2 regions of the Anoxybacillus sp. FSL W8-0382 genome follow, and region 2 is predicted to be linked to the other one. Evidence: a T-box and tRNA genes for the amino acid it is inferred to sense, from the RefSeq annotation. Region 2 holds a T-box; the other holds one or more tRNA genes.
The links. The T-box of region 2 lies ahead of leuS (leucine--tRNA ligase). A T-box ahead of a tRNA ligase gene usually reads a tRNA of that ligase, here a tRNA-Leu.
Positions count from the first base shown of each region.

Region 1: it has a tRNA-Leu gene. The T-box ahead of leuS (leucine--tRNA ligase) is inferred to sense a tRNA for this amino acid. The anticodon was not compared.

Region 1 is NZ_JBBOPX010000001.1:2,342,641-2,354,308, forward strand. Features, by position in the region: gene yhbH (sporulation protein YhbH) at 44-1,204, opposite strand; gene NSS60_RS12370 (IS701 family transposase) at 1,513-2,694, shown strand; gene NSS60_RS12375 (PrkA family serine protein kinase) at 2,795-4,690, opposite strand; gene trmL (tRNA (uridine(34)/cytosine(34)/5-carboxymethylaminomethyluridine(34)-2'-O)-methyltransferase TrmL) at 4,972-5,445, opposite strand; gene NSS60_RS12385 (amidase domain-containing protein) at 5,457-6,314, opposite strand; gene queG (tRNA epoxyqueuosine(34) reductase QueG) at 6,372-7,508, opposite strand; gene NSS60_RS12395 (B3/B4 domain-containing protein) at 7,570-8,232, shown strand; tRNA gene NSS60_RS12400 (tRNA-Gly) at 8,314-8,387, opposite strand; partial or broken gene NSS60_RS12405 (IS982 family transposase) at 8,830-9,500, opposite strand; gene NSS60_RS12410 (hypothetical protein) at 9,796-10,176, opposite strand; tRNA gene NSS60_RS12415 (tRNA-Leu) at 10,292-10,375, opposite strand; tRNA gene NSS60_RS12420 (tRNA-Leu) at 10,427-10,512, opposite strand; tRNA gene NSS60_RS12425 (tRNA-Cys) at 10,524-10,597, opposite strand; tRNA gene NSS60_RS12430 (tRNA-Gly) at 10,609-10,680, opposite strand; tRNA gene NSS60_RS12435 (tRNA-Gln) at 10,686-10,760, opposite strand; tRNA gene NSS60_RS12440 (tRNA-His) at 10,778-10,853, opposite strand; tRNA gene NSS60_RS12445 (tRNA-Trp) at 10,863-10,936, opposite strand; tRNA gene NSS60_RS12450 (tRNA-Tyr) at 10,947-11,031, opposite strand; tRNA gene NSS60_RS12455 (tRNA-Thr) at 11,037-11,112, opposite strand; tRNA gene NSS60_RS12460 (tRNA-Phe) at 11,124-11,199, opposite strand; tRNA gene NSS60_RS12465 (tRNA-Asp) at 11,223-11,298, opposite strand; tRNA gene NSS60_RS12470 (tRNA-Met) at 11,303-11,379, opposite strand; tRNA gene NSS60_RS12475 (tRNA-Val) at 11,408-11,483, opposite strand; rRNA gene rrf (5S ribosomal RNA) at 11,494-11,610, opposite strand.
Region 2 is NZ_JBBOPX010000001.1:514,759-526,426, forward strand. Features, by position in the region: partial or broken gene NSS60_RS02800 (ISLre2 family transposase) at 1-44, shown strand, start outside; gene NSS60_RS02805 (ISLre2 family transposase) at 376-1,725, shown strand; T-box leader at 1,924-2,136, shown strand; gene leuS (leucine--tRNA ligase) at 2,199-4,616, shown strand; gene NSS60_RS02815 (rhodanese-like domain-containing protein) at 4,675-4,971, shown strand; gene NSS60_RS02820 (NAD(P)/FAD-dependent oxidoreductase) at 5,004-6,269, opposite strand; gene NSS60_RS02825 (putative polysaccharide biosynthesis protein) at 6,371-7,996, shown strand; gene NSS60_RS02830 (hypothetical protein) at 8,011-8,295, opposite strand; gene NSS60_RS02835 (pseudouridine synthase) at 8,402-9,124, shown strand; gene NSS60_RS02840 (DeoR family transcriptional regulator) at 9,163-9,384, opposite strand; gene pepV (dipeptidase PepV) at 9,558-10,961, shown strand; gene NSS60_RS02850 (MFS transporter) at 11,047-11,668, shown strand, end outside.

The sequences.
Region 1 (11,668 bases), 1.8 Mb from region 2:
TCTCGTCATGAATAGAAAACCGCGTCTATTTTAAGATGTGCCATTATACAAATGCCTTATTTTCTTCTTTTCGGAAGAAACTTTTCATTGCCTGTAACACGTCTGATTTTTGTTTTAAAATGTAGTAACGGAATTTTTCATCCTTAATATGTTTATATGCTGACATAAGGGTAGAGTGACGATTGTACTGATTCACTTCTCCATATCCAAACATATTCGATACTTTCATTAATTCTTGCACAAGCTTGACACAGCGGGCGTTATCGGACGTTAAATTATCGCCATCGGAAAAGTGAAATGGATAAATGTTATACTTCGTCGGTGAATAGGTCGTTTCAATGACTTCAAGTGCCTTTCGATACGCTGATGAACATATCGTCCCGCCACTTTCCCCTTTTGTAAAAAATTCTTCTTCCGTTACAATTTTCGCTTCAGTATGATGCGCGATAAAAACAATATCGACCGTTTCGTATTTCGTCCGTAAAAATCGCGTCATCCAAAAGAAGAAGCTTCTAGCCATATACTTTTCCCATACGCCCATTGATCCGCTCGTGTCCATCATTGCGATGACAACCGCTTTCGAATCCGGCTTAATGACTTCATTCCACGTTTTAAATTTTAAATCTTCGGGATAAATTGGATAAAAACTCGGATTGCCACTTAATGCATTTCGTTTAAACGCAGCCATCATTGTTTTTTTCTTGTCGATGTTCCCCATCAATCCCGTTCGGCGAATATCGTTAAACTCAATATGTTGCACAACATGATCAGCGTGTTGTTTTTTCCTTAAGTCTGGAAGTTCTAATTGACTGAATAACGCTTCTTCAAGTTCCATTAGAGATACTTCTGCTTCATAATAATCTTGCCCTGCCAAATCACCTGCCCCTTGCCCTTTTCCGGGTCCTTTTTGACCGTCACCAGAACCGTCGCGCGCAATAACATCACCAACTTGACTGTCCCCATCGCCTTGGCCGACGTGCTTATTTTTGTCATAGTTGTAACGAATTTTATATTCATCTAACGAACGAATCGGAATCTTAATGACATCGCGACCGTTGGACATAATGATGCTTTCTTCTGTAATTAAGTCACCGAGATTATTTTTAATTGCCTCTTTCACTTTTTCTTCGTGCCGTTTTTGATCATCGTGGCCTTTTCGATGGAGGGACCAATCTTCCTTTGACACAATGAAGTTTCTACTCATTTTTTCCCCTCCTACATATGAAATAATCATGCACAAATTCTTTTTCCTCGCATACACTATGTTGGCTAATAAAAAATCATAAATGAATGGCTAGTTACTTTATCCTATGCGACGACCGAAAAAAATTGACAAATGATTGCGAAAATTGTTCAAATCCCTTTCTGAAGGACAAGCCTGTTTTATACGATGCTGTAGATGAGCAAATTTACTAACATAAATTTACAACCAAACAAAAAAGAAGACATGAACCCGATTCCTTGGTTAGAATAGATGTGCCAACAAACCATTCACAAGGAGGTTCATGTCTCATGAATAGATTAGCACATCACCAAGGAATCCACAAGTTTTTGACGATGTTGGGGTTGGCCCTTTATTTCTCGAAACCTGTCATGAAGCATCTCGTTCATATCGTGGATGCGATGATTACAAAGGGCTTTTCGGGAACGCTGACCGATCTACATCATGGGAGTTTTCATCCGAACCATCGCACGACACTGAGCCATTTTTTCACGAAAAGCCCATGGGAGGAAGAGACGCTGCTTCGCAAACTCCAACAGTGGGTGCTTCATCGTGTCGAACGCAGCTCGAAACGAGAGAATCAACCCATTTTTGTTTCGATCGATGATACGATTTGCCAAAAAACGAAGCCCTCGTCACGGGCAACACACGCCATTCAAGGGTGTGATTGGCACTATTCTCACGCAGAGAAAAAGTCGATCTGGGGACATTCTCTCGTTTGGCTCATGGTTCATACGATGACCCAAGCGTTTCCTTTTGCCTTTCGCCTCTACGACAAGACGGCGGGGAAAAGCAAAGGGGAACTCGCGATCGAGATGCTTTCTTCGTTGGATGTGAGTCGCCCCGTTTATGTGCTCATGGACTCTTGGTATCCATCGAAAACCCTCGTGGGAGCCTGCTTGAAAAAAGGGTTCCACGTCATCGCGATGCTGAAGACGAATCGGATTCTCTATCCAAAAGGGACGGCCATTCAAGCAAAGGAATTTGCCAAATCTATGGAGCCACGGGATACCCGCCTCGTCACGGTGGGAAAAGAGCGTTATCGGGTGTATCGCTACGAAGGTGCTCTGAACGGTCTCAAGGATGCCGTGGTGCTGCTCGCATGGAAAGCCGATCAGCCGATGACGCCGAAACATCTTCATTGCGTCTTGAGCACCGATCGCGAGCTAAGCGATGAAGAGATCTTGCGCTACTATGCTGCACGTTGGTCGATCGAATGTTTTTTCCGTCAAGCGAAAGACCAGCTGAAACTCGATGGATACCGCGTTCGCGGGCGTCGGGCGGTGAAACGGTATTGGATCTTGGTGCAACTTGCGTATATGTACAGCATGTTCGAGTCGAACAGTGATTTTTCGGATGGGCTCGATCTCCTGCGCAAGAGAAAAGGACATAGCCTCGTGGAGTTCATTTACCGTGCAGCGAAACAAAATATTCCCATTGATACCGTGAAAAAACAGCTCCACGTGGCATAAGGGGTACCCTGTTTGTCTCTTTTTAAATGGTAATTATTGTAACGAAAATTGCTCAACTACAGTACGATGATAAAACAAAGCATGCCAAGTGCGGCATGCTTTATCGGTTTAACAAGCTTCCGACGTAACGAAGCAATTCATTTGCTGAAGTGGAGTTATAACCATACTCATCAATTAACCGCGCAACAACTTCATTAATTTTCTTGAGTTGTTGTTCATCAGGTGTTTTTGTAGACGTCGTAATTTTGACAATATCTTTTAAGTCTGCAAACAACTTTTTCTGGATCGCTTCACGCAACCGTTCGTGCGAATTGTAATCGAATCGTTGACCTTTGCGGGCATATGCTGAGATACGAATTAAAATTTCTTCACGAAATGCTTTTTTCGCATTCTCCGAAATGCCAATTTGCTCTTCAATCGAACGCATCAGCTTTTCATCTGGATTCATTTCTTCTCCTGTGAGCGGGTCCCGAATTTTCGCTCTGTTACAATACGCTTCTACATTATCTAAATAGTTATCCATTAACGTTTTTGCTGATTCTTCATACGAATAGACGAACGCTTTTTGTACTTCACGTTTTGCAATTTCATCGTATTCTTTTCTTGCAATCGAAATGAAATTTAAATAACGTTCCCGATCTTCTTTTGAAATAGACGGATGATGCTCTAGCCCTTCTTTTAATGCTCGCAATACATCTAATGCATTAATGGACGGCACTTCTTTTCGAATGATACAAGACGAAATACGATTAATAACATAACGTGGATCAATACCACTCATTCCTTCATCTGGATATTCTTTTTTCAGCTCTTCGACATCCACTTCATTAAATCCTTCAACTAACTCACCGTCATACAAGCGCATTTTTTTCACAAGGTCGATATCACCGCGCTTCGGCTCTTTCAATCGCGTTAAAATGGTAAACATCGCTGCTACCCGCAGCGTATGCGGTGCAATATGCACATCTTCTACGTCACTTTCGCGAATCATTTTTTCATAAATACGCTCTTCTTCTGACACTTTTAAGTTATATGGAATCGGCATGACGATAATTCGCGAATGAAGCGCCTCATTTTTCTTATTAGCAATAAACGAACGATACTCTGTTTCATTCGTATGAGCAACAATGAGCTCATCAGCACTAATAAGTGCAAAACGTCCCGCTTTAAAATTTCCTTCTTGCGTCAAAGAAAGTAAATGCCATAAAAATTTTTCATCACATTTCAGCATCTCTTGAAATTCCATAATGCCGCGATTTGCTTTGTTTAACTCCCCATCAAAGCGATATGCGCGCGGATCCGATTCGGACCCATATTGAGCAATCGTAGAAAAATCAATGCTTCCTGTTAAATCAGCAATATCTTGGGACTTCGGATCGGATGGGCTGAACGTCCCGATTCCGACACGTTTATCTTCTGAGAAAAAGATGCGTTCAACCATCACATCTTCAATGCGCCCACCGTATTCTTTTTCAAGCCGCATCATATTTAATGGCGACAAATTTCCTTCGATACGAATACCGTACTCTTTATAAAACTCGTCGCGTAAATGGTGCGGGATTAAATGAAGCGGATCTTCGTGCATCGGACATCCTTTAATGGCATATACAGCACCACGATCGGTATATGAGTACGCCTCAAGCCCTCTCTTTAACATCGTCACAAGCGTCGATTTTCCGCCGCTTACTGGCCCCATTAACAACAAAATACGTTTTCGAACATCTAATCGTTTCGCAGCTGGATGAAAATATTCTTCTACAAGACGCTCTAGCGCTTCCTCAAGTCCAAACAACTGGCCGCTAAAAAAGTTGTATTTTTTCTTCCCATCCACTTCTTCTACGCCCGCATCTTTGATCATATTGTAAACGCGAGAATGAGCAGACTGAGCTACCCATGGCTTTTCTTTTACGATTTCTAAATATTCCGCAAATGTCCCTTCCCACTTTAACTTCTGTTCTTCTTCTCTATATTTTTGTATTTTTTTTAAAATGTCCATACACGGACCTCCTCCACCGTTGTGATCTAGCATTGTGATTAATACCATATGTATGCAAGGATGTCCGGGATCATTCGTGAAAGAATGACTTTCATCCCGACATGCAATTAAGCTATAATGAAAACGTGGACATTTGTTGTCACTTCATCAAGGGAGGAGATTGTATATGAAGACGCTTCTCATTCTTGGCGTAATCGCTGCCTTTTTGGTGGCGATCTTCACCGCAGGATATAATGATAAGCCAGAAGTAAAAAATTAAGCGACTTTCATTCGAAAGTCGCTTAAAATACGTTTGGAAAGTTTTGTTGTCTTAACGCTTCATACACGAGGATAGCAGCTGTGTTCGATAAATTGAGCGAACGGACGTATTCATTCATCGGAATACGCAAACAACGTTCCATGTTATTTTCAATTAAATCTTTCGGCAATCCGCTTGTTTCGCGACCAAAAACGAAAAAGTAGTCTTTCGTTTGATCGCTATAGTCAAAAGAGGTGTAATATTTTTCTCCAAACTTCGTAATAAAGAAAAATTGACCTTCCTTATATTTTTCGAAAAGCTCTTGTAATGAATCGTAATAATGAACGTTAACATACTCCCAATAATCTAATCCGGCACGCTTTAACATTTTGTCATCAGTTGAAAATCCGAGCGGTCGAATTAAATGTAATGACGTTCCTGTCGCCGCGCACGTACGCGCGATATTTCCTGTGTTTGCTGGAATTTCTGGTTGATATAAAACGACATGTAAAGCCACATTCTTCACTCCTATATTCGATCAATAATATGAAAAAACTTATATTGAATATTCGGCGTATAAGCGGTTGAATCCTCGTATGACCAATAACGCATTCTACTATTGGACGTATGGGCATTGACGAGAGGCATCCCTTGTTTATCTTTCGCGACAACGATCGTCGTGTGATCGAATCGTCCGTCCCCTTGAAAATCATAACAAATGACGTCACCAAGAGACAACTGTTCCGGCGATTTTTTTTCAACTGCTTGAATACCTGTTTTCGTTCCACTTAAATACCAACGAAATGCATGTGCAACCGTCCACGTATAGCTCCAATCGTTTTCTCGCATCCACCATCCTTTCGTTTTATTTGGATATCCGATCATCGGAATACCGCCCGCATGCAAACATTGAGAAACGAAATTTGTGCAATCAACATGGAATTGATGAAACGCGGGGTTATAATCATTCCACCATACTTCAGCATATCGTACTGCGGCTAATCGATCATACGTATAACGAACTCGTTCATCTTCATGACGTTCTTGTTTTTTTTCAACTTGTTCCGTCTCCATGTTAGGCAAAAGCGGGCGATCACTCACAAGCTCACGTCGTTCAAATATTGCTTCACGCATCTCTTGTTCCTCTTCAACATACATCCACCCGTCTTGCCAAATAAAAAAACGGAAATGAACGATGTAGCGGACGAACGTGTGAGAGGCAATATGTTTCTTTTCTATTACGACTCCTTTTCCTTCGCATTTCACAAGCTTCGCCTGTCGCTTCGCCAGCAGTTGCTTTTTTCGTTCCATTTCCTCATCCGTCACATTAGCCGCAAAAAAGGAACGAATACGCTGATCGAGAAGGGCGTGTAGCTGTTTTCTCATCTCGCTCACCACTTTTTCGTTTTTTAATACGTTATGTCAGAGATGAAAGAAAAACAACTACACATTTTCAAGCATCGCTAACGCGTTATCAATTTCTCGAATAACGTCCTCATCTTGTTCTTTTTCTTTTGCTTGCTGGAGCATCGGCACAACTTTCCTGTTTCCGATTTTCCCAAGCGCCCACGCCGCGGTTCCACGAATGACTGGACGTGAATCTTTTTGAAGCAATATCAATAAATCGTCGATGGCACTTTCATCTTTATAATGAGCTAATGCGATAATGGCATTCCGTTGAATCGGTTTTTTCCCACGCCATGCCCCCGATAAATGCCCAAACGTCTCTTTAAATTGGCGATTCGTCATATGAAGAATTGGTTTTAATAGCGGTTTCACCACTTCTGGATCCGGCTCCATCTCTGGATGGAAATGAAAGTCTTTTCCTTTATTTTTCGGACAAACAAGTTGACACGTATCACATCCGTACAATCGATTACCAATTTTATCGCGAAACTCATCAGGAATAAACGTTTTCGTTTGCGTTAAAAAAGCAATACATCGCTTCGCATTCAACTGTCCCCCTTGCACAAGTGCGCCTGTCGGACAAGCATCAATGCAGCGCGTGCATGTCCCGCATTGATCTTCAATTGGCGCATCCGGAGGAAACGGGATATTTGTAATCATTTCTCCTAAATATACGTACGATCCAAACTCTGGCGTAATAATTGAGCAGTTTTTCCCACTCCATCCGATACCTGCACGCTCGGCTACTGCCCGATCCGATAATTCTCCTGTATCTACCATTGATTTTACTTTTGCATCTGGTACACGTTCTAAAATAAATTGTTCTAATTTTTGTAAGCGATCGCGTAAAACAACATGATAATCTTGTCCCCAGGATGCGCGACAAAAAATGCCTCTTCGTTCTGTTTTCGTGCTTCGCGGTGCGTTTTTTAGCTTCGACGGATACGCGAGGGCAATTGCAATAATAGAACGTGCTTCTGGAAGCAATAAAGATGGGGTTGTCCGCTTTTCAATATCAGGCTCCTCAAATCCTGATTCATATCCGAGTTGTTGCTGGTGACGCAGTCGTTCTTTTAATTCGCTAAACGGATCCGCATGAGCAAAACCGATTTTATCAATGCCGATCGTTCGGCTATATTGAATGATTTCTTCCTTTAATGCTTCAACGTCCATCCCCGAATCCCTCCTTTCTTTGTTGTTTATGTTACAATGTAAAGAAAAAGGAGTGAACGATATGTTAACCATTTGTGACACAATAAAACAGCGCGTACCTCATTTTAAAATCGGCGTCCTTACATACGATCAAATCGTCGTCGGTCCATCCCCCAACATGCTGAAAGGGAAACTTCGCCAATTTCAAGAGTTGCTATATTTTGATATGGAACAAACTCCGTTGGCTGAATGGCCAGAAGTAAAAGAATGGCGGTCTGTATTTAAACAAATTGGCACAGATCCGAGCCGATATCGTCCTTCATCGGAAAGTTTGCTTCGTCGCGTACAGAAGCAAAGTTTTATTCCATCCATTCACTCGGCGGCCGATGTGAATAACTTTTTTTCCTTATATTATAAACTACCGATCGGCATTTATGATCGAGATCATCTAACAGGAGATATAGCCGTCACGATCGGTACACAAGCAGATGAATATATCGGCATCAATGATCGGACGACAAATTTTGATCGAAAACTCGTCACAAAAGACGCTCAAGGCCCGTTCGGCAGTCCAATCGTTGATTCGAAACGAACAATGGTTACAGAGCAAACAACAAATGCAATTCAAATCGTATATTTTCTGCCCTCATTTACAGAAACGCAATGTGAACAAATATTGCAAGCGATGAAAGAGATGTTTATTCAAATCCATGGGGGTACAGCTCATACACAACTCATCATATAACAAATACGGGGCGAAGCGAAATAAAAAAACGCAATGCCCCGTTCATCTTCGAAACGAAACACTGCGTTGTCCCCGTATGTATGGAGCGGGTGATGGGAATCGAACCCACGACATCAGCTTGGAAGGCTGAGGTTTTACCACTAAACTACACCCGCATCATTGTATTCACTATATCCACAATTGCCCTGCACGCTCAACTATGCCTCTTCCTCTTCCCGCTTACTCAACGATGATCGGTGCGTCGAGGCAACTCGTCGCTTATTCGACGATGTGTCGCTCGTGGCTGAGGTTTTACCACTAAACTACACCCGCATGCAGAAAAAGTAGAAATTTGTCGAATCAGATGCAAAAATAAAAACAGGAATCCCTGTTTCGTAATTACGTTTTACATTATATCGACTCCCCTCGGACAAGTCAATACGTTGTTCACAACTTTTTCAAAAATGCATCACTCATCTCTTTATAACTCATTTTTCCCTATAAAATCAATGCGCGCATATATGCCTGGACAATAATAGGCATCGTGGTTACAAATGAAGAAGAGATTTGACATAACACCTTTTGGTTTCATACACAATCAAATTCATATAATCAAAAACGATGATTTTTGCGAGATGGAGTCCAAAAAGCGATTTGGTACGCTTCATACAACTTTTTTTTGCAATTCGCTACTGATAAATCCTTTATCACCCAAATTAAAAGGATGAGGAATTTGGGTCATGACGGTTTCAGCTGCAGTTCGATCGTGACAGGACGCCTCCGTTACCACGTATCCCATGGGCAGTCCTTGGTTGGTCACCTGAAGATGGAGCTTAAATCCATAGTACCACTGCTTTTTCGATGCACAGAGACCGATGTCCGCGATTCCTTGAAATCGTTTGACTCGGTACATTCTTGCGGCATGGCACAACTCGAGTGGTATACTATCTACGACCGCATAGGCGTGGTGTTGTCCACGTTTGGCTAGCTCATGGCGGATCCATTTGATCGCAAAGCGCAGCGCTCGACAACGGCGATTGTATCGAGAACGTTGTAAACAAGTTCCCAGTCACAAAGCGATGCCATGCACGTTCGGAAGAGAAGCCAAGCAGCTTTCCTAAAAGATGAATAGCAATGATCACCGTATCTTCTTGTTTCACCAAATGACGATTGCGACGTTGAAGATAGAATTGAATTTGTGACAGCTGGGCAGAAACAAAAAAGAAAATGACTGCATATTGTTTTTGAATCTTTGCTTGATCTGTAGTAAAATGAAAGGGCTCTTGCATGGGAATTCTCCTTTCGAATGTTGGTTGGCACTTCCATTCTATAGGAGATCCACAAGCAAGGGCTATTTTTATGCTTACTCGATTTTATATAGCACCACGGGTTTCTAAAAAACTGAATGAAAAATCCTTTTGTTCCGCCCTACCAAGGTGCGAAATATGAGTTAGTAACAACTTGACGCGTTCGCTTTTCTTAACGAGATAATACCGCAAAAACAACAATAAAACAAGGCGGAGCGAACCGCCTTTTAGTTGTTAATCTTTCCCATCTCTTTGTTAAAATCCATGACGAGTGGCGCTATACTTCTTCCAACTGAACTTGCTTACAAATAATTTTTAACAACGGCTCTTTATAATCAAAGGTATAGATATGAAAATGGTAAAATTCGCTTGAATTTGCTTCTACATTTTCGAAGAGAATAATAGTGAACAAGCTATCAAAATGGATATCACGCCTTGACATTTCTAGTATCTCTTTTTTTATTTTGTACTCCACATCTAGGCAATCCTTAAAATGCAACGCTAATGTCCTATTTTCCTCCCTATTCTCCTGTGTATCCCAATAATAGTCTATCGTGATAGATAGGTCTAATGGATTATTCCATTTCATATCCGTTATGATACTATCCGTGAAATCAAAATGATCTTTAATTTCTTTATAGTTGTTCGCAATGATCATTTTATTCACCTACTTTCCAAAATAAAAATGCGTCAAATGTATTCGGTAAATAAAAAACAAGGGATTTCACCTTTGTGAAACCCCTTGTCCCTAAAACCTTTTCCCTATTTAACAGTGCCGATGGTGGGAGTCGAACCCACACTCCCGCAAGGGAACACGATTTTGAGTCGTGCGCGTCTGCCAGTTCCGCCACATCGGCATGGAACAATTAAATTTTATCACACAAACTTGCTTTGTCAAGCCTTTACAGTGCCGAGGGCCGGACTCGAACCGGCACGGTAGTCACCTACCGCAGGATTTTAAGTCCTGTGCGTCTGCCAATTCCGCCACCCCGGCGCATAAAAAAATGGAGGCGGCAACCGGATTCGAACCGGTGGTAAAGGTTTTGCAGACCTCTGCCTTACCACTTGGCTATGCCGCCATGAAACGAAGAGCGGAAGACGGGACTCGAACCCGCGACCCCCACCTTGGCAAGGTGGTGTTCTACCACTGAACTACTTCCGCATATATGGCTGGGGTAGCTGGATTCGAACCAACGCATCACGGAGTCAAAGTCCGTTGCCTTACCGCTTGGCTATACCCCAAAATTTTCAAGCATATATGGGGCGACTAGTGGGAATCGAACCCACGAATGCCAGAGCCACAATCTGGTGCGTTAACCACTTCGCCATAGCCGCCACGTTTTTTGGCAGGGGCAGTAGGAATCGAACCCACACCGGAGGTTTTGGAGACCTCTGTTCTACCATTAAACTATGCCCCTAAAGTCAAAATGGTGGAGGGGGACGGATTCGAACCGCCGAACCCAAGGGGAGCGGATTTACAGTCCGCCGCGTTTAGCCACTTCGCTACCCCTCCGCAGATGGTGCCGGCTGCAGGACTTGAACCCGCAACCTACTGATTACAAGTCAGTTGCTCTACCAATTGAGCTAAGCCGGCATCATTTAAAATGGTGGCTCGGGACGGAATCGAACCGCCGACACAAGGATTTTCAGTCCTTTGCTCTACCGACTGAGCTACCGAGCCGTCTAAGTAATTCACTTATATAGTGGCGATCCCGACGGGACTCGAACCCGCGATCTCCTGCGTGACAGGCAGGCATGTTAACCACTACACTACGGGACCATTTTGGTTGCGGGGGCAGGATTTGAACCTGCGACCTTCGGGTTATGAGCCCGACGAGCTACCTGGCTGCTCCACCCCGCGATGATAAAAGTAAATCAATGTTCATACATGGTGGAGGATGACGGGATCGAACCGCCGACCCCTTGCTTGTAAGGCAAGTGCTCTCCCAGCTGAGCTAATCCTCCATTGCATCTTGCCCGGCAACGTCCTACTCTCGCAGGCGGTGTCCCGCCAACTACCATCGGCGCTGGAGAGCTTAACTTCCGTGTTCGGGATGGGAACGGGTGTGACCTCTCCGCCATCGTCACCGAGCAATAATGCTTTAGACAAATGTTATTATAACGGAATATTTTTTGTTGTCAAGCATTTT
Region 2 (11,668 bases):
GGACACCGATTTACGAGGTATTGCAAGCATTGAAAGGTTTTTAAAAACACAGATATAGGCACATACCTACAGGATAAGAGTAGATAAAAGCGCTTACATGAAACAAGTCCATAAAACCATATATAACCAATAAAATCGGTCGAGAAAAAAATCCCCCACAAAGTCTTGACTCAAACCCATACTTAAATACACTTGCAACGAAGGTGTAAATTTAGTATGAGTAAAATGTTTGTGGGAGAAAAAAAGACAGGTTCCTGATTTGGTATAATAAGGAACCTGTCAGATATGTAAGCAAAATAGATGAAAAACGGGCTCTCCTCCTGGTAAGGTAGTAAGTGTGAAAAAAAAATACAACCAAAGAAAGGAGTGGAGCCCATGCAGGATTATATCACAAACGGCTTGACATTAAAAGAGATCGAACAGTCTTTATTTAGACATATGCAAAAACAATATGGTCATCTCCTTCAACAGGTGTTGGAGGAGATCGACCGCACATTGGCAGAACAGCGGGACAAGAAACGATATGCGCTCAAAGATAAGCGGACGATCCGACTCCAAACGCTATTTGGAGAGGTGGAAGTGAAGCGAAACTACTACTTTGACCGTGAAAAAAAGGTGTATACGTCTTTACTCGATGTCTTTCTCCAGTTCGATGGGGCGCATGGAGTGAGTCCGCTATTAGAGGAGACAGCGATTCATCTCGCCGTGACGGGTTCTTCGTATCGACAGGCTGCGCAGTCGCTTGAAAAGCTGGTGGGGTATGCATGTATGAGTCACGAAACGATTCGCCAGTCCATCATCGAGGCAGAGGTGGAAGGGCACCGTGCGATGGAGAAAAAAGGGCGCGTGTTTTTTATCGAAGCAGACGGGTTGTACGTGAAACGTCAACGAAGCCGCATCAAAGGAAAAGAAGAAAAGATCATCACGATTCACCAAGGATGGGAGAAAAACGGGAAACGCGTATCCTTAGTGAATCGACGGTATATGGTTCATCAAACGAATGAACCGATTTGGGAAGCTGTAGAGAATTTTCTGATGAAGGAATACAGCTATGATCCGTTTGAGGATTGGGTGGTCATCAATGGAGATGGAGCCCCATGGATTACAGCGTGTCGAGAATATTTCGGGGACAGGGGGTACTTTCAGCTTGATCGGTTCCATGTGGCAAGAGAGATTCGTCAATTGTTCCGAGGTCATGCGAGATATCGGGTGATTCGAAAGAAGTTAGCATCATGGGATGAAGAAGGTGTGTTACGAGAACTCACAAGTGCCATCGGTACGTTAGAACATGAGGAGAAGGAAAAGCAACTCGAGGCGCTTGTTCGTCGAATCGAGGAGATACCAGGATGTTTACGTGACTATCGCGTATGGTTGAAGGAAAAAGGGATTGACACGACAAACATGAGGGCGATGGGGAGTGCGGAAGGAACGATGCATGTGTTTGCGAAACGAAGTAAAAACGGTCGAAGTTGGAGGGATGCAGGGATTGAAGCGATGTTGCGAGCGATCGTCGCGATAAAAGATACGTTACTCATTCGGACACGCGATGGAGTGATGTATGGCGTGGAAGAACGAGAAGAAACGAAACGAGAAACGATCGTGAAAAAGGCACTGAAGCGCGTGCAAACGCAAATGACAGAAGTGGTACGAGATAACATCCCATACCTTCGCCAATCTTCAGGGACACCGATTTACGAGGCATTGCAAGCATTGAAAGGTTTTTAAAACGAGAGAAAACGCACATACCTACAGGATGAGAGTAAGTAAAAGCGCTTACATATAACGATTTTATAAAACCATATATAACCAAAAAAATCGGTCGAGAAAAAAATCTCCCACAAAGTCTTGACTCAAACGTAAATTTAAATACACTTGCAACGAAGGTGTAAATTTTTTAAAATGATATGTATAATGAAATAATGGAAAATGACGGTGAAAAGGAGTAGTAGTAAACAAATGGTCGGCAGAGAGTTGACGGGTGGTGCGAGTCAACCGAAGTTTGTTTACGAACTCGCCTTGGAGTCGCGTATGCGAATGAAGTAGCATGCGCCGTGAATCTGCGTTAATGATGAAAGTGAGTGCACGATTCGTGCGCTAACAAGGGTGGTACCGCGGGAGAATCCTCTCGTCCCTTTTTGGGATGGGGGGTTTTTTGTTTTTCATTTTTGTTAAAAATGGATTAAAAGGAGGTTTGTCACGTGAGTTTTAATCATCGAGAAATCGAAAAAAAATGGCAAAAGTATTGGAAAGAAAATAAAACGTTTAAAACGACAGAAGACGATGGAAAGCGAAAGTTTTATGCGCTTGACATGTTTCCATATCCATCAGGGGCGGGATTGCACGTTGGTCATCCAGAAGGATATACAGCAACGGACATTTTAGCGCGCATGAAACGCATGCAGGGATATAACGTGTTGCATCCAATGGGATGGGATGCGTTCGGATTACCAGCCGAGCAATATGCGCTTGATACAGGAAATGACCCAGCTGAATTTACAGAAAAAAATATTAACAACTTCCGCCGTCAAATTAAATCGCTCGGTTTTTCATATGACTGGGATCGCGAAGTGAACACGACCGATCCGAACTATTACAAATGGACACAATGGATTTTCTTAAAGCTATATGAAAAAGGATTAGCGTATATGGATGAAGTGCCGGTCAACTGGTGTCCTGCACTAGGGACGGTACTTGCGAATGAAGAAGTCATTGATGGTAAAAGCGAGCGCGGTGGTCATCCAGTCATTCGTAAGCCGATGAAACAATGGATGCTTCGCATTACGGCATATGCGGACCGTTTACTTGAAGATTTAGAAGAATTAGACTGGCCGGAAAGCATTAAAGAAATGCAACGCAACTGGATCGGCCGTTCAGAAGGAGCAAATATTCATTTTCAAGTCGATGGACACGATGAAACGTTTACGGTGTTTACAACGCGTCCAGATACGCTATTTGGTGCAACTTATGCCGTGCTTGCCCCTGAACATCCGCTCGTTGAAAAAATTACAACACCTGAGCAAAAAGAAGCGGTTGAAGCATATTTAAAACAAATTCAAAGCAAAAGCGATCTTGAGCGCACGGATTTAGCGAAAGAAAAAACAGGTGTATTTACGGGAGCATATGCGATCAACCCAGCCAATGGGGAAAAATTGCCGATTTGGATCGCAGATTACGTGTTAATGAGCTACGGTACAGGCGCAATTATGGCAGTGCCAGCCCATGATGAACGCGATTATGAATTTGCGAAAAAATTCAATTTGCCGATCAAACAAGTCGTTGCCGGTGGCGACATTTCGAAAGAAGCGTACACAGGTGACGGGGAACACGTGAACTCTGATTTCTTAAACGGGTTAAATAAAGAAGAAGCGACGAAAAAAATGATTGAATGGCTAGAAGCAAACGGAAAAGGAGAGAAAAAAGTATCGTATCGCCTCCGCGATTGGTTGTTTAGCCGCCAACGTTATTGGGGCGAACCGATTCCGATCATCCATTGGGAAGACGGTACGATGACGCCAGTGCCAGAAGAAGAATTACCGCTTGTGTTGCCAAAGACAGATGAAATTAAACCGTCGGGCACAGGGGAGTCCCCACTAGCAAACATTGAAGAATGGGTGAACGTTGTTGACCCAAAAACAGGCAAAAAAGGTCGTCGCGAAACGAATACGATGCCACAGTGGGCAGGAAGTTGCTGGTATTATTTGCGCTATATTGATCCGCATAACGATAAGCAATTGGCTGACCCTAAAAAATTAGAAAAATGGTTGCCTGTCGACATTTATATTGGTGGGGCAGAACATGCCGTATTGCACTTGTTATACGCGCGTTTTTGGCATAAGTTTTTATACGATATTGGTGTTGTGCCAACAAAAGAACCGTTCCAAAAGCTATTCAACCAAGGGATGATTCTTGGGGAAAATAATGAAAAAATGAGCAAATCAAAAGGAAATGTCGTCAACCCAGACGATATTGTTGAAAGCCATGGCGCCGATACATTACGTTTATACGAAATGTTTATGGGTCCTTTAGAAGCATCGATTGCATGGTCGACAAAAGGACTTGACGGTGCACGCCGTTTCCTCGATCGCGTATGGCGTTTATTCGTTGAAGAGAACGGTCAACTAAATCCAAAAATCGTTGACAATCCGGAAACAGATACGCTTGAACGCGTATATCATCAAACAGTGAAAAAAGTAACCGAAGATTACGAAGCGCTTCGTTTTAATACCGCCATTTCACAATTAATGGTATTCATTAATGAAGCATATAAAGCGCCTGTATTGCCGAAAGCATACATGGAAGGATTCGTAAAACTGTTATCGCCAGTTTGTCCGCACATTGCTGAAGAGTTGTGGGAAAAACTAGGTCATAGCAACACGATTGCTTACGAAGCTTGGCCAGCATATGATGAAGCAAAATTAGTTGAAGATGAAGTCGAAATTGTCATTCAAGTGAATGGAAAAGTACGTACAAAACTACATGTGCCAGCTGATGCAACGAAAGAACAACTTGAACAATTGGCGATGGAAGACGAAAAAATTAAAGAACAAATTGAAGGAAAAACGGTGCGTAAAGTGATCGCTGTACCAGGAAAATTAGTGAACATTGTTGCAAATTAATGTACAAAGCCTCTCGCACATGTGGCGGGGGGCTTTTGCTAAAGAAAGGAAGAGATTGATGAAAGAAATGACAGCCGCTCAATTAAAACAAATGATCGAAGCTGGGGAGCGAATTCAGGTTATTGACGTGCGTGAAGATGAAGAAGTCGCTTTCGGAATGATTCCATCAGCGATTCATATAAAGATGGGGGACATTCCTGAACGAATGAGTGAACTAGACAAACAGAAAACATATGTGATTATTTGTCGTTCTGGCGTGCGTAGTGAACACGTTTGCCGTTATTTAGAGGCGCATGGTTATGATGTATGTAACATTGTCGATGGCATGCTCGGATGGGACGGAGAAGTTGTGTAAAGATAAAACAATAAGATCGCTTCGTGGCGATCTTATTGTTTTGCATATATGGCAGCGTGCATTCCAGCGAGTCGTCCGGTGACGAGTGCGGCAGTAATATTGTAGCCGCCCGTATAACCGTGAATGTCTAAAATTTCTCCGCAAAAATAAAGACCTTTCATTAACTTCGATGCCATTTCCTTCGGATGCACTTCTTTCACTGACACGCCACCCCCTGTGACGAACGCTTTTTCAAGCGGCAACGTGCCATGAACGGAAAAAGAAAACGTCTTGCATGTCGCGACGAATGAGCGAACTTTGTCGTACCCTAACGTACTCGCGGTCGTTTGCGGGTCGATCGCTACTTGTTCAAATAAAAATAATATATATCGCTCAGGAAGAGGGAGAAGTGCCTTTACAATATTTTTTATCGTTTTTTTCGGTTCTTCTTTTATGGCACGTACAATGCGTTGAAATAACGCTTCTTCTTTATCATCTGGCAAGGCATCGATCGTCATCATAACGGACGGTTGCTTTTTTAATTGTTTGACGACAAACTGGCTACAACGTAGTGCTGCTGGTCCTGAAACCCCAAAATGTGTAAAAATCATATCCATACGATGTGTCACGATTCGTTTCCCTTTTGCGTTTAATACGCTTAATGCCACATCGCGTAGTGATAATCCTTGTAACGTTCGCTTTTGAATAAATGGTTCGTGTGAAACAATCGGCACTTCGGTTGGAAACAGTTCTGTAATCGTATGTCCAGCTTTTTCTGCCCATGCGTAGCCGTCCCCTGTCGAACCGGTATGTGGCACAGATTTCCCTCCGGCGGCAACGACAACCGCTTTTGCTCGAATCATTTCCCCTGTTCGCAGCGTCACTCCATATACGGATCCATCTTTATATTCAATGTCTTTGACAGGAGTATGAACGCGAATGTCGACGCGCAATCGTTTTAATTCTCGAAGCAAAGCTTGTACGACAGATTGCGCACTATCGCTCACCGGAAACATACGACCGTGATCCTCTTCTTTTAACGGAACGCCAAGCCGTTCAAAAAAGCGAATAATATCTTCATTATTAAACATTGAAAATGCGCCATATAAAAAACGGCCGTTTCCCGGAATGTGTTGAATAAGTTCATCGACTGGTCGTCTATTTGTCACATTGCAACGCCCGCCGCCAGAAATAGCTAATTTTCGTCCGAGCTTATCTCCCTTATCAAGGAGGAGCACACGCTTACTTCGTTCCCCAGCGGCGATGGCTGCCATGAGTCCTGACGGTCCTCCACCGATGACTATAACATCATATGTCATCACTTTCACGTCCTTTCTGTTACGATTATAAATGATTTTATGAAAAAGAAAAAAGTGTGCTAAAATAAGTGAAGCAATGAATCCGTTAAGGAAGGGATGTTATGTCATCATCAAAGTTATTGCGTGGCACGTTTATTTTAACGGGAGGCGTGTTTTTGTCACGCATATTAGGGCTTATATACGTCTTCCCATTTTACCAACTTGTTGGCAAACAAGGAGGAGCACTTTATTCTTACGGTTACGTTCCATACACACTATTTATTAGCATCGCAACGATGGGAGTGCCGCTTGCAGTATCCAAGTTTGTCTCGAAATACAATGCACTTGGGGAATATGCGATTGGACGAAAGTTGTTTCGTTCAGGGATCATGTTAATGGCGGTCACCGGTTTTCTCGCTTGGCTTATTTTATACATGAGTGCACCACTATTAGCACCGTTTGTTGTCAATGATGACGGACACGGCAACTCGATTGCCGATGTTACTTCTGTTATTCGTGCGGTTAGTTTCGCTTTATTGCTTGTGCCGATGATGAGTTTAATTCGCGGCTTTTTTCAAGGGCATGAATCAATGGGGCCGACAGCGCTTTCGCAAGTTATCGAACAGCTTGTCCGCATCATCTTTTTGCTTGCAGGTAGCTATATCGTTTTACGTATTTTTGATGGTTCGCTTGTGACTGCCATTCAAGTTGCAACGTTTTCTGCCTTTATTGGCGCTGTCGGTGGACTAGCTGTTTTATTCATGTATTGGTTTAAGCGAAAATCATTTTTAGATGAACTATTAAAGCAAGATCGTGGCACGATCCATATGTCGTTAAAAGATATGTATAAAGAACTGATTGCCTACGCAGCACCATTTGCTTTTGTTGGTTTGGCGATGCCGTTATATCAGCTTATTGATCAATTTACATTTAACAAAGCGATGGCAAGCATCGGGCTCGGTGCGATTTCTGAGGACGCATACGGTATTTTTAACGTATGGGCGCAAAAACTCGTCATTATTCCGGTCACGTTAGCAACGTCGTTTAGCTTAACGCTTATTCCCACGATTACGAAAGCTTATGTGAAAGGGGAAAGCAAGCGGTTACGAAAATATTTAAACGACACGTTTCAAGTCGTTATGTTTATTACGTTGCCTGCAGTTATTGGCATGGCTCTTTTATCTGAATACGTATATGCTGCGTTTTATAGTTATGATCCACTCGGAACAGAAGTGTTGCGCGCATATGCGCCAACGGCTATTTTCTTTGCTTTATTTTCTGTGACGGCAGCCATTTTACAAGGTATTAACAAACAAAAATTTACTGTAATTAGTTTAACGATTGGGCTTTTGTTTAAATTGTTGTTTAACTATATACTGATCGTTTCATTTGAAACGGTAGGGGCTATTTTGGCAACGACGATTGGATATGCTTTATCGGTCGGGTTAAACTTATGGGTTATTCATCGTTATACAAATTATCGGTATCATTTTGTTGCCAAGCGTGTATTGTTTATGGGAATTTTGACGACAATGATGTGCGCAGTCGTTTGGCCGATTGTGAAGCTCCTCGATCGTTTCCTTCATTACAACGGCAGCATGATCCAATCGGTGATTATTGTTGCATGTGGTGGGGGAATCGGAGCAGCTGTTTATTTTTATTTAAGTAAACGCTCGAACTTGTTATATGCGTTATTTGGAAACAGGTTTTCATTTTTGCGAAAAAAAGAAAAGAAGGCCGTATCGTAGCCTTCTTCTTTCTATTAGAAATCACTGCTAAACGGGAATCCAAGCTGACGCTCAACGCGTTGAAGGCGTCGATTTAAATTGTTAATTTGTTGTTGTTGTCGCTCGGTAATGCGTTCAAGACGGTCGACGCGACGCTCAAGAGAGTCGCTTGGAAATCCAGGTGTTCCTGGGAATGTTGGTGTTCCTGGGAATGTTGGTGTTCCTGGGAATGTTGGTGTTCCAGGGAATCCCGGCATAAACGGAGTACCTCCGTAATAAGGCATACCAGGCATTTGCTGTTGTTGTTGGCGTTCATCCATTCGGAAAACTCCTTTCGCTTTAGTTGTTACGTAGGAAGTATATGTGACAATTGACATTCGTGTATGGACGGATGCCTAAAAACGAAAAACATTTGGAGGGATTTTAGTGCTGCGAATCGATAAACTGTTGGCAAATATGGGATACGGAACGAGAAAGGAAGTGAAAAAGCTATTAAAAGCAGGCGTCGTTAAAGTCGATGGGATGACGATAAAAGATGCGAAAACGCACGTCGATCCAAAAGCACAAGTTGTTACTGTGTGGGGAGAAGAAGTGGAGTATAAACCGTTCATTTATTTAATGATGAACAAGCCAAAAGGGGTCATTTCAGCAACAGAAGATGCGGTCGAAGAGACAGTTGTTGATTTGCTAGAAGAGGAAGATCGCATATTTGATCCATTTCCTGTCGGACGGCTTGACAAAGATACGGAAGGGTTATTGCTGTTAACGAATGATGGACAACTTGCCCATCAGCTACTGTCGCCGAAAAAACATGTGCCGAAGATATATGAAGCAATTATTGATGGGGAAGTGACTGAAGATGATGTTGTCGCATTTCAACGTGGTGTTGTGCTCGATGATGGATACGAAACAAAGCCGGCAGAGCTTGTGGTCATCCGCTCGGGTTTGCGTTCAGACGTACGAATTACAATTACAGAAGGAAAGTTTCATCAAATTAAACGAATGTTTCAAGCGGTCGGTAAACGTGTTGTTTATTTAAAGCGGATTCAAATGGGACCGATATCGCTTGATGAAACGTTAGAACCGGGAGAGTATCGTGAATTGACAGATGAAGAAATTGCTTTATTAAAAGGAGAAGGCAAAAAATAGGAACCTGAACGAATCAGGTTCCGTCTATATCCATGCTGTTAAGATGACATCTTCACCCTTTTTTTAGTTGTTGTCCATTTACCTTTGCTAGGGCTGTGAATTAAATCGTTGTATGCTAACACGTTTAAATCCCGCTGAATTGTTCGTGGTGTAATACCGAATTCTTCCACGAGCTCTTGCGTTGTCACTGTTCCTCTTTCGCTAATGAACATGTAGACGGACTTAATACGGGTTAGCATGCGATCGGTAGATGGTTTCAAATGATCACTCCCTATCGTTACATCATTCGCATGGTACAACAAAGATGAAAAACTAGATGTCTTACCATCTATTTTACACGAAAACATAAGAAAAATGCTATAACTTTGCTGAATTTTACACAATATTAATACAATTAATACCATATTTTTCTTAAGGAAAGGTGAAAGCGACGATGAATATGAACTGGATGGAAGAAGTAAAAAAGCGAGAGTCAGCGCTTTTGAAAGATTTGCAAACATTTTTGCGCATTCCAAGCGTACGAAATGAACAAACAGCAACAGAAGAAGCCCCGCTAGGAAAAGAGGTGTATGAAGCGCTTTGTTACATGCTAAAGCGTGGTGAAGAAGAAGGGTTTGTCACAAAAAACGTTGACGGACTAGCTGGTCATTTGGAAATGGGCAATGGTGAAGAGATTGTAGGCATATTATGTCATGTAGATGTTGTTCCCGCTGGAGATGGTTGGACGTTTGATCCGTTTGGGGCAACGATTGTAGATGGGAAAATTTACGCACGTGGTGCATTAGATGATAAAGGGCCGACGATTGCTGCATTTTATGCGATGAAAATTGTAAAAGAGCTAGGATTACCGCTATCTAAGCGCGTACGCATGATTATTGGGACAGATGAAGAAAGCGATTGGCAATGCGTCGAACGATATTTTCAAACTGAGCCAATGCCGACGCTCGGATTTGCGCCAGATGCCGATTTCCCGATTATTTACGCTGAAAAAGGGATTGCCGATTTTGATCTCATTCAACAGCCAATAAATAAGCAAACGGCTGATTGTGTTCTTCTGTCGTTTCAAGCTGGTCGTCGATACAATATGGTTCCAGATTTTGCAGAGGCTGTTTTGCAGTTAACGAACGGAAACGATATGAAAGATCGTTTTACTGAATTTTTACAAGTACACACACTTGAAGGTGAGGCGTATATAGATGGCGAAACGATGAAGTTATGTGTTCGCGGTGTTTCTGTGCATGGGATGGAACCAGACGACGGAGTGAATGCGGGGCTATGGCTTGCAAAATTTTTAGCAGATGAAACACTCGATCCACAAGCAAACGAATTTGTTCGTTTCGTTTCTCAATACTTTTATGGCGATACGCGCGGAAAGCAATTAGGGGTTGCGCATACAAATGAGGAATTAGGAGATTTAACGATCAATGTCGGTATTCTTTCATATACGCGTGAGCATGGTGGGAAAATAGGTATCAATTTACGTTACCCTGTGACGAGCGACATTGCCCATACGAAAGAAGTGATCGAGCGAGTCGCAAACGGTCATCACTTTATGTTAACAAACTTTTCTAACTCTTCGCCCCATTATGTAGCAAAAGATCATCCGCTCGTTCAAACGTTGCAACGCGTCTATGAAGAGCAGATGGGTGAACGATCGTCACTACTTGCCATCGGCGGTGGGACATATGCGCGTTCTTTACAAGCAGGGGTAGCGTTTGGTCCGTTATTCCCAAATCGCCCAGATGTTGCGCACCAAAAAGACGAGTATATGTTTATCGATGATTTACTTAAAGCAACAGCCATTTACGCCCAAGCGATTTATGAATTAGCAAAATGACAATTTCCAAAAATATGTTATAATGAAAAGTGCCGTCGATCGTGACGGTACTTTTCGTTATTTTATTCGATATGGGGGATTTTTTGTGTATACACGTATTTTTCGAGCATTTTATTTTTTACAGTTTTTTAGTTTTGGTTCGCTCTTTCCGTTGTTATCTGTATATTTAAAAGATGAAGTCGGTTTGTCTGGGACAGAAATTGGGATGATTATGTCCATTAGCCCGATCGTCATGATTTTTACTCAGCCTATTTGGGGGATGCTGAGTGATTATACGCGTAAGCCGGTTCAAGTATTAATGATATCTTTATTAGGAACCGCTTTATTCGGACTGATGTATTCACTCGCCCACTCTTACGTATCGTTGCTTGTTATTGCTGCTCTGCTTGCAGTTATGCAAAGTGGTATCGTGCCTCTGTCTGATAGTATTACTCTTCATTATGTACAAAAGGCAAATGAGCGATATGGATCGATTCGGCTTTGGGGGGCGCTTGGGTTTGCGTCGGCTGTTCCTGTCGCTGGACAAGTGGCTGAGTGGTTCCATCTTCGTTTTATCTTTTACATTTTCGTTGCTTTGCTCATTATTTCGAGCATGCTCGCATGGAAGTTGCCACGAGAACAGTCAAGTGCTAAGGTGAACATTCGGGAAGGAATGAAAGAGTTAGTTCGCATTCCACCGTTTCTTTTATTTTTGCTAACGACGTTTC